Regions from separate parts of the Variovorax sp. RO1 genome, predicted to be linked through region 1. Evidence: predicted binding sites of a transcription regulator. Region 1 holds the regulator's gene; the other holds the start of a gene.

Evidence for each region. Region 1 encodes sigma-54, which starts transcription at its own class of promoters, with help from an activator protein. Its sites were predicted from a motif close to TGGCANGNAANCTGCTTT; they were not measured.
Region 2: CY658_RS08430 (CmpA/NrtA family ABC transporter substrate-binding protein) is a predicted target of sigma-54. The motif match lies at 2,408-2,425, and genes of this name have one in related genera.

The regions. Positions count from the first base shown of each region.
Region 1 is NZ_PKMT01000001.1:50,024-55,686, reverse strand. Features, by position in the region: gene CY658_RS00245 (phospholipase D family protein) at 1-898, opposite strand, end outside; gene rpoN (RNA polymerase factor sigma-54) at 909-2,501, opposite strand; gene lptB (LPS export ABC transporter ATP-binding protein) at 2,656-3,453, opposite strand; gene lptA (lipopolysaccharide transport periplasmic protein LptA) at 3,450-4,172, opposite strand; gene CY658_RS00225 (thiol:disulfide interchange protein DsbA/DsbL) at 4,302-4,946, opposite strand; gene CY658_RS00220 (SPOR domain-containing protein) at 5,110-5,663, opposite strand, start outside.
Region 2 is NZ_PKMT01000001.1:1,743,485-1,749,147, forward strand. Features, by position in the region: gene CY658_RS08420 (ABC transporter ATP-binding protein) at 1-56, opposite strand, end outside; gene ntrB (nitrate ABC transporter permease) at 53-979, opposite strand; gene CY658_RS08430 (CmpA/NrtA family ABC transporter substrate-binding protein) at 993-2,240, opposite strand; gene CY658_RS08435 (nitrate regulatory protein) at 2,559-3,824, opposite strand; gene tsaD (tRNA (adenosine(37)-N6)-threonylcarbamoyltransferase complex transferase subunit TsaD) at 3,925-4,986, shown strand; gene CY658_RS08445 (alpha/beta hydrolase-fold protein) at 4,922-5,663, opposite strand, start outside.

The DNA of each region.
Region 1 (5,663 bases):
CCTCGGCGGTGGTCCAGATCAGGCCGAGCTTGCCGGCGTCGAGGTCGTCGGCCACGGGGCTGTAGCCCAGCAGGTCGTTGGGCGCGGGCTTGGGCGGCGGCGGCGTGGTGTCGGGGCCGGTGGCGGCATCGAAGCGGCGCTGCAGCTCTTCGCGCGGCAGGTCGGTGCGCACGACCGAGCCGATCGGGCGCACGTGCGGGCTGTTCCAGTACTGGTCGAACAGCACGCCCAGGCGCGGGATCAATGCACCCGTGACGAAGGTGTCGAGATCGATGAAGTTCTGGCCCGAGGTGCGCCGGAAGTACTGGTTGCCGATGTTGCGCCCGCCCGCCACCGCCATCGCGCCGTCGGCGATGAAGAGCTTGTTGTGCATGCGGCGGTTGACGCGGCTGAAGTCGAACAGCGACGCGGTGAAGCGCCTGAGCAGGCTGCCGCGCCCGGCCGGAAACGGATTGAACAGGCGCAGCTCCACGTTCGGCGTGGCGGCCAGCCCCAGCAGGAGTTCGTCTTCGCCGGACGTGTACAGGTCGTCCATCAACAGGCGCACGCGCACGCCGCGCTGGGCCGCATCCCGCAGGGTGCGCAGCAGGTAGCGGCCGGTCTCGTCGTTCTCGATCTGGTAGTACTGCACGTCGAGCGTGCGCTGCGCGCGGCGCGCGAGCTGCAGGCGCGTGTCGAAGGCGAAGTCGCCGCCGGGCATCAGGCGAAAGCCGCTGAGGTCGGGGTCGGGCTGCGAGGCCAGCGCGATCTTGCCGAGCGCAGTGTCGGCCGAGACGGCGATGGCCTTGGTGGGTGCGCGCGGTGCTTCGTCGGGCAGCGTGGCGCAGCCGGTGAACAGCAACGCAGTTGCGATGACGACAACCCAATGCCCACAGCGCGACAGCAGGCGATGGGTCATCGTGAGCTTTCTACAGGGCCTTGCGCAGGTTGGCCGGCGCGATGCGCAGGGCTTCGCGGTACTTGGCCACGGTGCGGCGCGCGCACTCGATGCCCTGCTCCTTCAGCATCTCGGAAATCTGGCTGTCGGACAGCGGCTTCTTGATGCTCTCGGAACTCACGAACTGCTTGATGAGCGCGCGCACCGCAGTGCTCGACGCGTTGCCGCCGGTCTCGGTGCCTAGCGCCGAACCGAAGAAGTACTTGAGCTCGACGGTGCCGAAGGGCGTCGACATGTACTTGGCGGTGGTCACGCGCGAGATGGTCGATTCGTGCAGGCCCAGCTCGTCTGCAATCTCGCGCAGCACCAGCGGGCGCATCGCGAGTTCGCCGTGCACGAAGTAGCTCTTCTGCCGTTCGACGATGGCGTTGCTCACGCGCAGGATGGTGTCGAAGCGCTGCTGGATGTTCTTGATGAACCAGCGCGCCTCCTGCAGCCGCTGCGACAGCGCCTGGCTGCCCTCGCCCTTGTGCGCCTTGAGCGCGCCGGCGTAGATGTCGTGCACGCGCAGGCGCGGCATGACCTCGGGGTTCAGCATGACGCGGAACTTGATGTTGGTGCCGCGGCCCGTCTTGGTGACGATCACGTCGGGCACGACGATGTTGCGTTCGACGTCGACAAAACGGCGGCCCGGCTTGGGCTCCAGGCGCGCAATGATCTGCAGCGCCGAGCGCACCAGCTCTTCGTTCGTGCGCGTGAGCGTGGCCAGGCGCTTGAAGTCGCGCCGCGCGAGCAGCTCCATCGGCTGCTTGCAGATCGCGATGGCGGTCTTGCGCACGAGCGCTTCGGCCTCGGTCTCGTCTTCGTTCGCGAGCGCCTTCAGCTGGATGCTCAGGCATTCGCCGAGGTCGCGCGCGCCGACACCGACGGGCTCCAGGCTCTGCAGCAGGCCGAGCGCCACCTGGAAGTGGTGCACGAGGTCGTCGAACTGGTCGTTGTCGTCGCCTGCCAGGCCCGAGGCCAGCGCGGGCAGCGAGTCTTCGAGGTAGCCGTCGTCGTTGAGCGATTCGATCAGAAAGCGCAGCGCGGCGCAGTCGTTTTCGTTGAGCCGCAGGGTCAGCGCCTGGCGGTGCAGGAACGATTGCAGCGACTCCTGGCTGCGCGCGAGTTCGGTGGCGTCGGCACGCTCGTCGTCGCCGAGGTTGTTCTGGCGCGCGGGCGCATCGCTGCCCCACTCGCTGTCGTCGGGCGCCATCTCGACGGTACCGTCGCCTTCCCAGTCGGGCTCGCGCTCGGTGATCTCGGCGGCAGGGCCGTCGGATTCCGGTGTGGACGTGGTCGCTTCGCTGGAAGCGGTGGAGGCACTGGGGGCGGACGGCGCGAAATCGCCCTCGCCGGTGTCACCGCCATCGTCGCGTGGCACGGGCGTGTCGACAGCATCGAGCCCGAACTCTTCGCGCGCCGCTTCTTCCGCGGTGCGTTCGAGGAACGGGTTCTCGTCCAGCATCTGCTCCACCTCCTGGCTCAGTTCGAGCGTGGAGAGTTGGAGCAGGCGAATGGACTGCTGCAGCTGCGGCGTGAGCGCCAGATGCTGCGAGACGCGAAGGGACAGCCCTTGCTTCATGAAAAGATGGCTCCCCCCCAGGCTGCGCGCTTCGCGCTACGCCAACCCCCTACCGGGGGCGGGCCGACCGCTTCGGGCGGCCGTGCGCGGCGCCCCCCGCGAGGAAGTTCCGCGCGGACGGTGGCCACGTTGATCCTTGACCCTCGCCGCACGGTCACATCCGGAAGTGCTCGCCCAGGTACACCCTGCGTACCTCGGCGTTGTCGACGATCTCCGAGGGTGTGCCTTGTGCCAGCACGTGCCCGTCGCTGATGATGAACGCGTGATCGCAGATGCCCAGCGTTTCACGCACGTTGTGGTCGGTGATGAGCACGCCGATGCCGCGCTCTTTCAGGAAACTGATGATCCGCTGGATCTCGATCACCGCGATCGGGTCGATGCCGGCAAAGGGCTCGTCCAGCAGGATGAAGCGCGGCTGCGTGGCCAGCGCACGCGCGATTTCGACGCGGCGGCGCTCGCCGCCCGACAGTGCGAGCGCGGGCGAATCGCGCAGGTGGTCGACGCGCAGGTCGGACAGCAGGTCGGCCAGTCGCTCTTCGGTGGCCTGCTTCGACAACGGCACCATGCGGCCGTTGGCGTCGGGCTCGCGCTGCAGCTCGAGCACGGCACGCACGTTTTCCTCGACCGTGAGCTTGCGGAAGATCGACGCTTCCTGCGGCAGGTAGCTCAGGCCCATGCGCGCGCGGCGGTGAATGGGCATGTGGGCGATGGGCTCGCCGTCGATGGTGATCTCGCCGGCATCGGCACGCACCAGCCCCACGATCATGTAGAACGAGGTGGTCTTGCCCGCGCCGTTGGGGCCGAGCAGTCCGACGACTTCGCCCTTCTGCACATCGAGCGAGACGTCTTTGACGACCGTGCGGCTGCCGTAGCTCTTCTTGAGGCCGCGCGCCACGAGGCGGCTGCCGGGGACGCCGTCGGCGGTCGTCTGGGTTCCTGCGGTTTCGATCACTTGCGCCCTTCCCCTTCGGTGCTGCCGCCCAGCGTGGTGCTCGGGCGCAGCCCGGCGCCGGGCGCGGGGGTGGGTGCCGGAGCGGCGGGCTTCTTGCCGCCGGCTGCCGGTGCGGAGCCGCCCGCCGCCGGGGCCGCGGCGGCCTTCGGCGTGAGAATGGCCTTCACGCGGCCACCGCTGCCCCCCGAGACGCCGGCGTTCGGCGGCACGAGGGAGCCGTTGACGGTGTAGGTGTCGTTGCTCTGGTCGTAGACGATCAGCGCGCCGCTGCTCTCGTCGTTGGCCGTGGCGCCCACCAGCCGGCGCATGACGGCGCGGCGGATGAACTTGACGTTGTCGGCGCGGCTGTCGTACTCGATGACTTCCGACTCGCCCTCGATCCACTCGTCGCCGGCGTTGCGCTTCTGCTTGTAATAGGCCAGCTTGCCGGGCGCCGCCGTGACCACGCCGTACTGGTAGCCCTCGGCGTCCTGGCGCACGTCCAGCCGCGCACCGCGGATGATGATCGTGCCCTTCGTGACCAGCACATTGCCGGTGAACACGCTGGTCTGTTTCAGGTCGTCGTAGCGCATCGAGTCGGACTCGATGTTCATCGGCTTGGTGCGGTCGGCGGTTTCAGCCAGGGCGCCGGAGGCGGCTCCGGCCAGCAACAGCGCGCCGAAAGCCAGGCGGCCGAGGCGACGAAGGGTGGGGAATGTGGGGATGGAGGGCAATGTCATAAAGGCACGAAACTTGCTCTGAAACATTGTATGCGTGGGACGGTGATTGCCCACCGCCGCCAATGAAAAAGCCCGCCGGAGCGGGCCTTGCATTCGACCCAAAACCAGGTCGTCAGGTCGCGGGATCGGTCAGCCCTTCTTGGCTTCGCCGGTCAGGAAGGTCGCCACTTGCAGCACCTTGGACATGCTGCCGGCGGTTTCGCCGTCGACATACCAACGGCCCGCCACGGCCAGGGCCGGCACGCCGGCGACCTTGTAGGCCTCGGTTTGCTGCGCGGCGCGGCGGGCCTTGCTGGCCACGCCGAAGGACGCAAAGGTTTCCTTGAACTTGGCGCCGTCGAGGCCGGCACGTTCGGCCCAAGCCTGGATGTTGGCTTCGCCGTTCAGGTTCTGGCGCTGCGCGTGGATCGCGGCGAACACCTTCGAGTGGTATTCCTCCAGCTTGCCCATGGCTTCGAGCGTGAAGTACAGGCGCTGCTTGGCTTCGACGTCGTTGCCCACGAAGGGCACCGGGATGCGGCGGAACGCCACTTCTTTCGGAGCTGCCTTGACCCAGGCTTCGAGCGAGGGCTCGAAGTCGTTGCAATGCGGGCAGTTGTACGAGAAGAACTCGACCACCTCGATCTTGCCGGCCGGTGCATCGACCGGCACGCGCTTGTCGAGCACGAGGAAATCGGTGCCGGCCTTGGGGGCGCGCTGGGCGTGTGCCGGAACGGCAGCCAGCGAAAGCAGCCCGATCGAAGTGGCGGCCAGCGAAAAGTCACGACGTTTCATGGAAAAGGTTCTCCTGTGGGTACCGCAGACAGAGCCGGCGCGCCGCAGGGAGTTCCCCGTCGGCGGCGCGCCCGAGGCGCTGGAATTGACAAAAACAGCGTGCGGCAGATGCCGCGCGGGCGAGAGCTTAAAGGCTGTTCAAGAAAGAGACCGCCGACCAGGGTCAGCGCTGCACGCGCACCAGCGCCGATTCGAGACCGCCGCCGTCGAGCCGTTCCTTGAGCCGGTCGGCGTCGTCCTTCTTGTTGAACGGGCCGGCGCGCACACGGTAGACCGTGCGACCGGCCTGCTCGCGCTCGGTGACTTTGGCCTCGACGCCCATGAGCGACAGCTTGGCGCGCTGCGCCTCGGCGTCGTCGGTGGTGCGGAAGGCGCCGGCCTGCACGAAGTACATGAAGGGGTCGGCACCCGACGGCGACGGCGCGGCGGCCGTGTGGCTTGGCGCGGCGGACGCGGTGGTCGTGCTGCCGCCACCTGAACGGGCCCGGGCGAGGTCGCCCAGCGGATCGTTCGACGACGGCAGGGCGTTGGCTTCGGCCGGCACCGGCGCGGGGCGCGCCGGCTTGGGCGCCACCACCACGGGGGCGGGGGCAGTGACCGGCGCGGTCGCGGTGGGCGGCGTGCCCGGCGCCACGGCGACGGGGGCGCCGGTGATCGGGTTCACCGGGCCGGTGGCCGTGGCGGCCGGCGGCGTGGCGGCGGGCTTGGCCGCGCCGG
Region 2 (5,663 bases), 1.7 Mb from region 1:
GTCTTGAACGCCTGCTCGACGCCGTGGATCTCGATGTACTTCGAATCGTCGTTCATGACTTCACCTCTTCGAACGTGAATGCGGTGGCGAGCTTGATGAGCGCGAACTCCAGCACCAGACCGACGATGCCGATCACGAAGATCGCGATGATGATGTTGGCGACGTTGAGGTTGTTCCACTCGTCCCACACCCAGAAGCCGATGCCGACGCCGCCCGTGAGCATCTCGGCCGCGACGATCACCAGCCACGCGGTGCCCACGGCCAGGCGCACGCCCGTGAGCATGTAGGGCAGCACGGCGGGAAAGAGGATCTTGGTGAGGATCTTCCATTCGCTGAGGTTGAGCACCTTGGCCACGTTCATGTAGTCGCTGGGCACGCGCTGCACGCCCACGGCGGTGTTGATGACCATCGGCCAGATCGAGCAGATGAAGATGGTCCAGATGGCGGCCGGGTTGGCGCCCTTGAACACCAAGAGGCCGATGGGCAGCCAGGCCAGCGGCGACACCGGGCGCAGCAGGCTGATCAGCGGATTGAACATGCGCGAGAGGAACTCGAAGCGCCCGATGGCAAAGCCGGCCGGAATGCCGACCGCTGCCGCGAGCCCGAAGCCCAGCGCCACGCGCTGCAGCGACGACAGCACGTTCCAACCCACGCCCTGGTCGTTCGGCCCCTTGCTGTAGAACGGATCGCTGAACACCGTGAGCGCCTGCTGCCAGGTGGCGAGCGGCGTGGGGAAACCGGTGGTGCTCTTCATAGCGACGATTTCCCAGACCAGCACGAGCAGGCCGAAGCCCAGGAACGGCGGCAGCACGCGCATCCAGAAGGCGCGCAGGTCGAGAGGCGTGCGTGGCTTCTTCTCTTTCTCCGCGCGGGGGAGTGGGGCGGCCTTGGCATGGGCCACACCCTCACCCCGGCCCTCTCCCGCATGCGGGAGAGGGAGGGATGCATTCAGGGGCGAGTGAAAGACGGCGCTGACCATGGTGTGTTTCTCCTCAGACATGCAACTTGAACGAGTCCGCGTACTTCTTCGGGTCCTTGCCGTCCCAGACGGTGCCGTCGAAGAGCTTGCTGCTGCGCATCGTGTCCTTGGGCACGGGCGTCTGCGTGGCGGCGGCGGCCTGCTTGTAGATGTCGATGCGGTTGATCTCGGTGGCCACCTTCAGGTAGTCGGGGTGCTCCTTCAGCAGGCCCCAGCGCTTGTGCTGCGTGAGGAACCACATGCCGTCCGACAGGTACGGGAAGTTCACGGCGCCGCCGTTGTAGAACTTCATGTGGTTGGGGTCGTCCCAGCTCTTGCCCAGGCCGTTGACGTAGCGGCCCAGGATGCGCTGGTTGATGGCGTCCACGCTGGTGTTGACGTAGCTCTTGTCAGCGATGGTCTCGGCCATCTTGTTCTTGTTCTGCAGGCCGGTGTCGATCCACTTGCTGGCTTCGAGGATCGCGGCAGTCACGGCGCGTGCCGTGTTCGGGTACTTCTTCGTGAACTCCGCGGTGCAGCCCAGCACCTTCTCGGGGTGGTCCTTCCAGATGTCCTGCGTGGTGATGGCCGTGATGCCGATGCCGTCCATGATGGCGCGCTGGCCCCAGGGCTCGCCCACGCAGTAGCCGTCCATGTTGCCCACGCGCATGTTGGCGACCATCTGCGGGGGCGGCACGGTGATGTTCTTCACGTCCTTGAACGGATCGATGCCGGCCGAGGCGAGCCAGTAGTACAGCCACATGGCGTGCGTGCCGGTGGGGAAGGTCTGCGCGAAGGTGTACTCGCGCTTCTCGGTGGCGATGAGCTTGGCGAGCGAGGCCGCATCGACCGCGCCCTTGTCGGCCAGCTTCTTCGACAGCGTGATGGCCTGGCCGTTGTTGTTCAGGGTCATGAGCACGGCCATGTCCTTCTTCGGGCCGCTCAGGCCCAGGTGCATGCCGTACACCAGGCCGTAGAGCACGTGGGCCATGTCGAGGTCGCCGTTGGAGAGCTTGTCGCGCACGCCGGCCCAGCTGGCTTCCTTGCTGGGGACGATCTTCACGCCGTACTTCTTGTCGATGCCGAGCACTGAGGCCATCACCACGCTGGCGCAGTCGGTCAGCGGGATGAAGCCGATCTTCACTTCTTCCTTCTCCGGCTTGTCCGAGCCCTGGGCCCAGACGGCGGCGCGCAGCGCGGGGTCGATGCCCACGGCGCCGAGGGCGGCGGCCTGCAGCACGCGGCGCCGGCTCAGTTTGGTTTTCAGCAGCAGATCGGACATGGGCGGGGCTCCAGAAGTGAAAGACAAAAACGAAAAGGCGTCCGCACCGCGCAGGGGCTGCTCGTGAACGAGCCCTTGCGGGATGGGGACGCCTTTGTCCGGTTCGGTGGGCCGCACCCGCCGTTGGGTGCAACCTGCCTCAAGACCTTGCGGTCTGTGACAAGCTCCATGCAAGCGGTGTGCCAGGCCTGAATCGCCGGTGGGAGCTATGGAAAAGATAGCTGGCAGGGCGCGCCGGTGCAGGGGAAAGTTCCTGCGGGCTGGCAAAACGGGGCGACGCACAACTGTTGTGCGCTGCACCAATCCAAGCGGCCCGGGTCAGCGCCGCGGTGCAGGTTCGAGCGGCAGGTAGTCGGCCATGGCCAGCATCGACTCGGCCACGTCGACGAGGCGGCGCTTCTGGTTCATGGCGGTCTGGCGCAGCATCTTGTGCGCCTCGGCTTCGCTCAGGCGCCGGTGCGCCATCAGCAGGCCCTTGGCGCGCTCGACGATCTTGCGTTCGTTGAGCGAGGCACGCACGGTGTCGAGTTCGTCGCTCATGGCCTGCAGGCGCTGCGACTGCTCCTGGACCATGTCGAGCACCGAGCGTTCGAGGTGGCGCCCGAGCTGCGCCGGCGTGGCGTCGTGCGCCTGCTGGGCATCGTCGAAGAACAGCGCGCCGCCGGCCTGCGGGGCCAGCGTGCCGAGCAGTTGCCGGTAGGCGGCCAGCTCGCTGCGGGCCTGGGCGGTCTTGTGGTCGCACAGCGCGCGCAGGTCGGCCGAGAGGCGGTTCTCGACCGTCTGCATGGCGTCGATGCGCCGGGTGCAGCAGTCGAACCAGGCCTGGCTCAGCAGCGCATCGGCCGGCACCGAGGTGGCGCCCTTGCGGCGCAGGCGTTCGAGCTCGGCCAGCACGGCGTCGGACTGGCTGTCGTGCCAGAGGGTGCGCACGGCGTCTCCCGAGAAATCGATGAACACCTGGAAGCAGCGCTCCTGCGACTCGATGAGGTGCCGCCATTGCTGGCGCTGCGCCTCGTCGCCACGGCCCAGCGCGAACGCGGCGGCGCCGAAGGCGCGCTCCTGGCCCGCGAACTCCTTGCCCTGCATGAAGTTGAACATCGCCACCAGCAGGCGCGAGATCTCGGGGTCGGTGGCGCCGTCGGCCGCCTCGAACACCACGGCCAGCAGGCCGGCGACCAGCTTGGCGAAGGCGGCCACGGCCTGCGCCGGCTGGAGGTCGAGCGCGTCGATGCGCTGGCGCAGCGCGGGCAGGGCGTCCAGGCCCGGCAGCACCCAGGCGATGCGGCTGAACAGGCGCGCGCCGTGGCCGGCGCCCACCACGCGGTGGTGCTCGGCCTCGAGCCGGTCGAAGCCGGCGCGCACCTGCTGCTCGAGCGCAAGGCATTCGGCGATCTGCGGACCGCGCTGGTCGGCGAAGCGCCCGCCGTGCGAGGCCAGGAACACGTTCGACATGCCGCGCTCGCGCTGCAGCGCATGCACGAGCCGCCCGATCGCGCCGACCAGTTCGCTGGTGCGCGCGAGCTGGTCCAGCGCGTCGATCTCGCATCGGCGCGCGGCGATCAGGAAGCTCAGGCCGGAAGTCATTCGTGGGGGAGTAGGAGGAGCGCACTTCACTCGTGCAACTTCCGTGCCTCGCTTGCCCCTTCGCGGGCGCCGCCGACGGGCGACCCCTACACTCGGCGCCATGCTCTTGTTGGGAATCGAATCATCCTGCGACGAGACCGGCGTGGCGCTGGTCGAGTCGCACGGCGACGCGCTGCCGCTGCTGCGTTCGCACGCGCTGCACAGCCAGATCGCCATGCACCAGGCCTACGGCGGCGTGGTGCCCGAGCTGGCCAGCCGCGACCACATCCGCCGCGTGCTGCCGCTCACCGAAGCCGTCATGGCCGAAGCCGGGCGCTCGCTCGCCGAGATCGACGTGGTGGCCTACACGCGCGGCCCGGGCCTGGCCGGCGCGCTGCTCGTGGGCGCGGGCGTGGCCTGTGCGCTCGGCGTGGCGCTGGGCAAGCCGGTGCTGGGCGTGCATCACCTCGAAGGGCATCTGCTGTCGCCGTTCCTGAGCGCCGACCCGCCCGAATTTCCGTTCGTGGCGCTGCTGGTGTCGGGCGGCCACACGCAGTTGATGCGGGTCGACGGCGTGGGCCGCTACGAACTGCTCGGCGAAACCATCGACGATGCGGCCGGCGAGGCCTTCGACAAGAGCGCCAAGCTCATGGGCCTGCCGTACCCCGGCGGCCCCTGGCTCGCGAAGCTGGCCGAAGACGGCGACGCCGCAGCCTTCAAGCTGCCGCGACCGCTGCTGCACAGCGGCGACCTCGACTTTTCGTTTGCCGGCCTGAAGACGGCCGTGCTCACGCAGGCCAAGAAGCTCGGCGACCAGCTCGACGTGCGCAAGGCCGACCTGGCGGCGTCCACGCAGGCAGCGATCGTCGAGGTGCTGCTGAAGAAGTCGCTCGCGGCGCTCGACCAGACCGGCCTGAAGCGGCTGGTGGTGGCGGGCGGCGTGGGGGCCAACAAGAACCTGCGCGAGCAGCTGAACGCGGCCTGCGCGAAGCGCAAGGTGCGCGTGCACTACCCCGAGCTGCACCTGTGCACCGACAACGGCGCCATGATCGCCATGGCGGCTGCGATGCGGCTGCAGTCGGGCTTGTCGCAGGCCTCGGAGCGCTATGCCTTCGACGTCAAGCCGCGATGGCCGATGGCATCGCTGATGACGCCCGAGGCGCCACAGCCGGAAACCGCATAGCCGGCGCGCGTGCGCCGCGCACCAGCGCGGGCAGCGAGGGCAACGGCAGCACATCGAGCACATTGCGCCAGAGCTGGCGCCACTCGGGCCAGTCGTGGCCGCCTTCGGTGGTGAACACGCGTCCCGGTGGCAGGGCGTCGGCCAGCAGCTTGTGGTTGCTGGCAAAACGGTCGGCCAGGCCGAAACCCAGGTAGAGCGGCGGCAGGTCCTTGGAAGGCTTCGCCGCCAGGTACTGCTGGAAGAAGGGCCAGAGCTTGCGGTCAGGTTCCTCGTCGGGCTGAGGCCCGGTGGGCGCCTGCCACGTGCGCAGCCCGCCGGCCTTCTTGATCTCCGCGCCGAGCACGCGGCGCCCGAGGTAGGGCGCCAGCGCCACGATGCCGTCCACCGAGCCCGGCCGCGCCAGTTCGTGGATCAGCGCACCGAAACCGCCGATGGAAATGCCGACCAGCCAGATCGAGGTGTAGCCCTTGGCCCGCTGCGGCTCGATGACGTCGGCATGCAGCCGCTCGCTGAGGGTCTGGTCGTAGTAGTAGGAGACGTCCGCATCGACCAGCAGCGCGTCGGCCGCGAGGTGCCGCTCGCGCACGGCGCTGATGAAGCCCTCGCGCTCGAACTCTTCGGGTTTGAGGTACGCCCCTGGCAGGAAGATCAGGAGCGTGTCGGACTGTTCGGTGTCA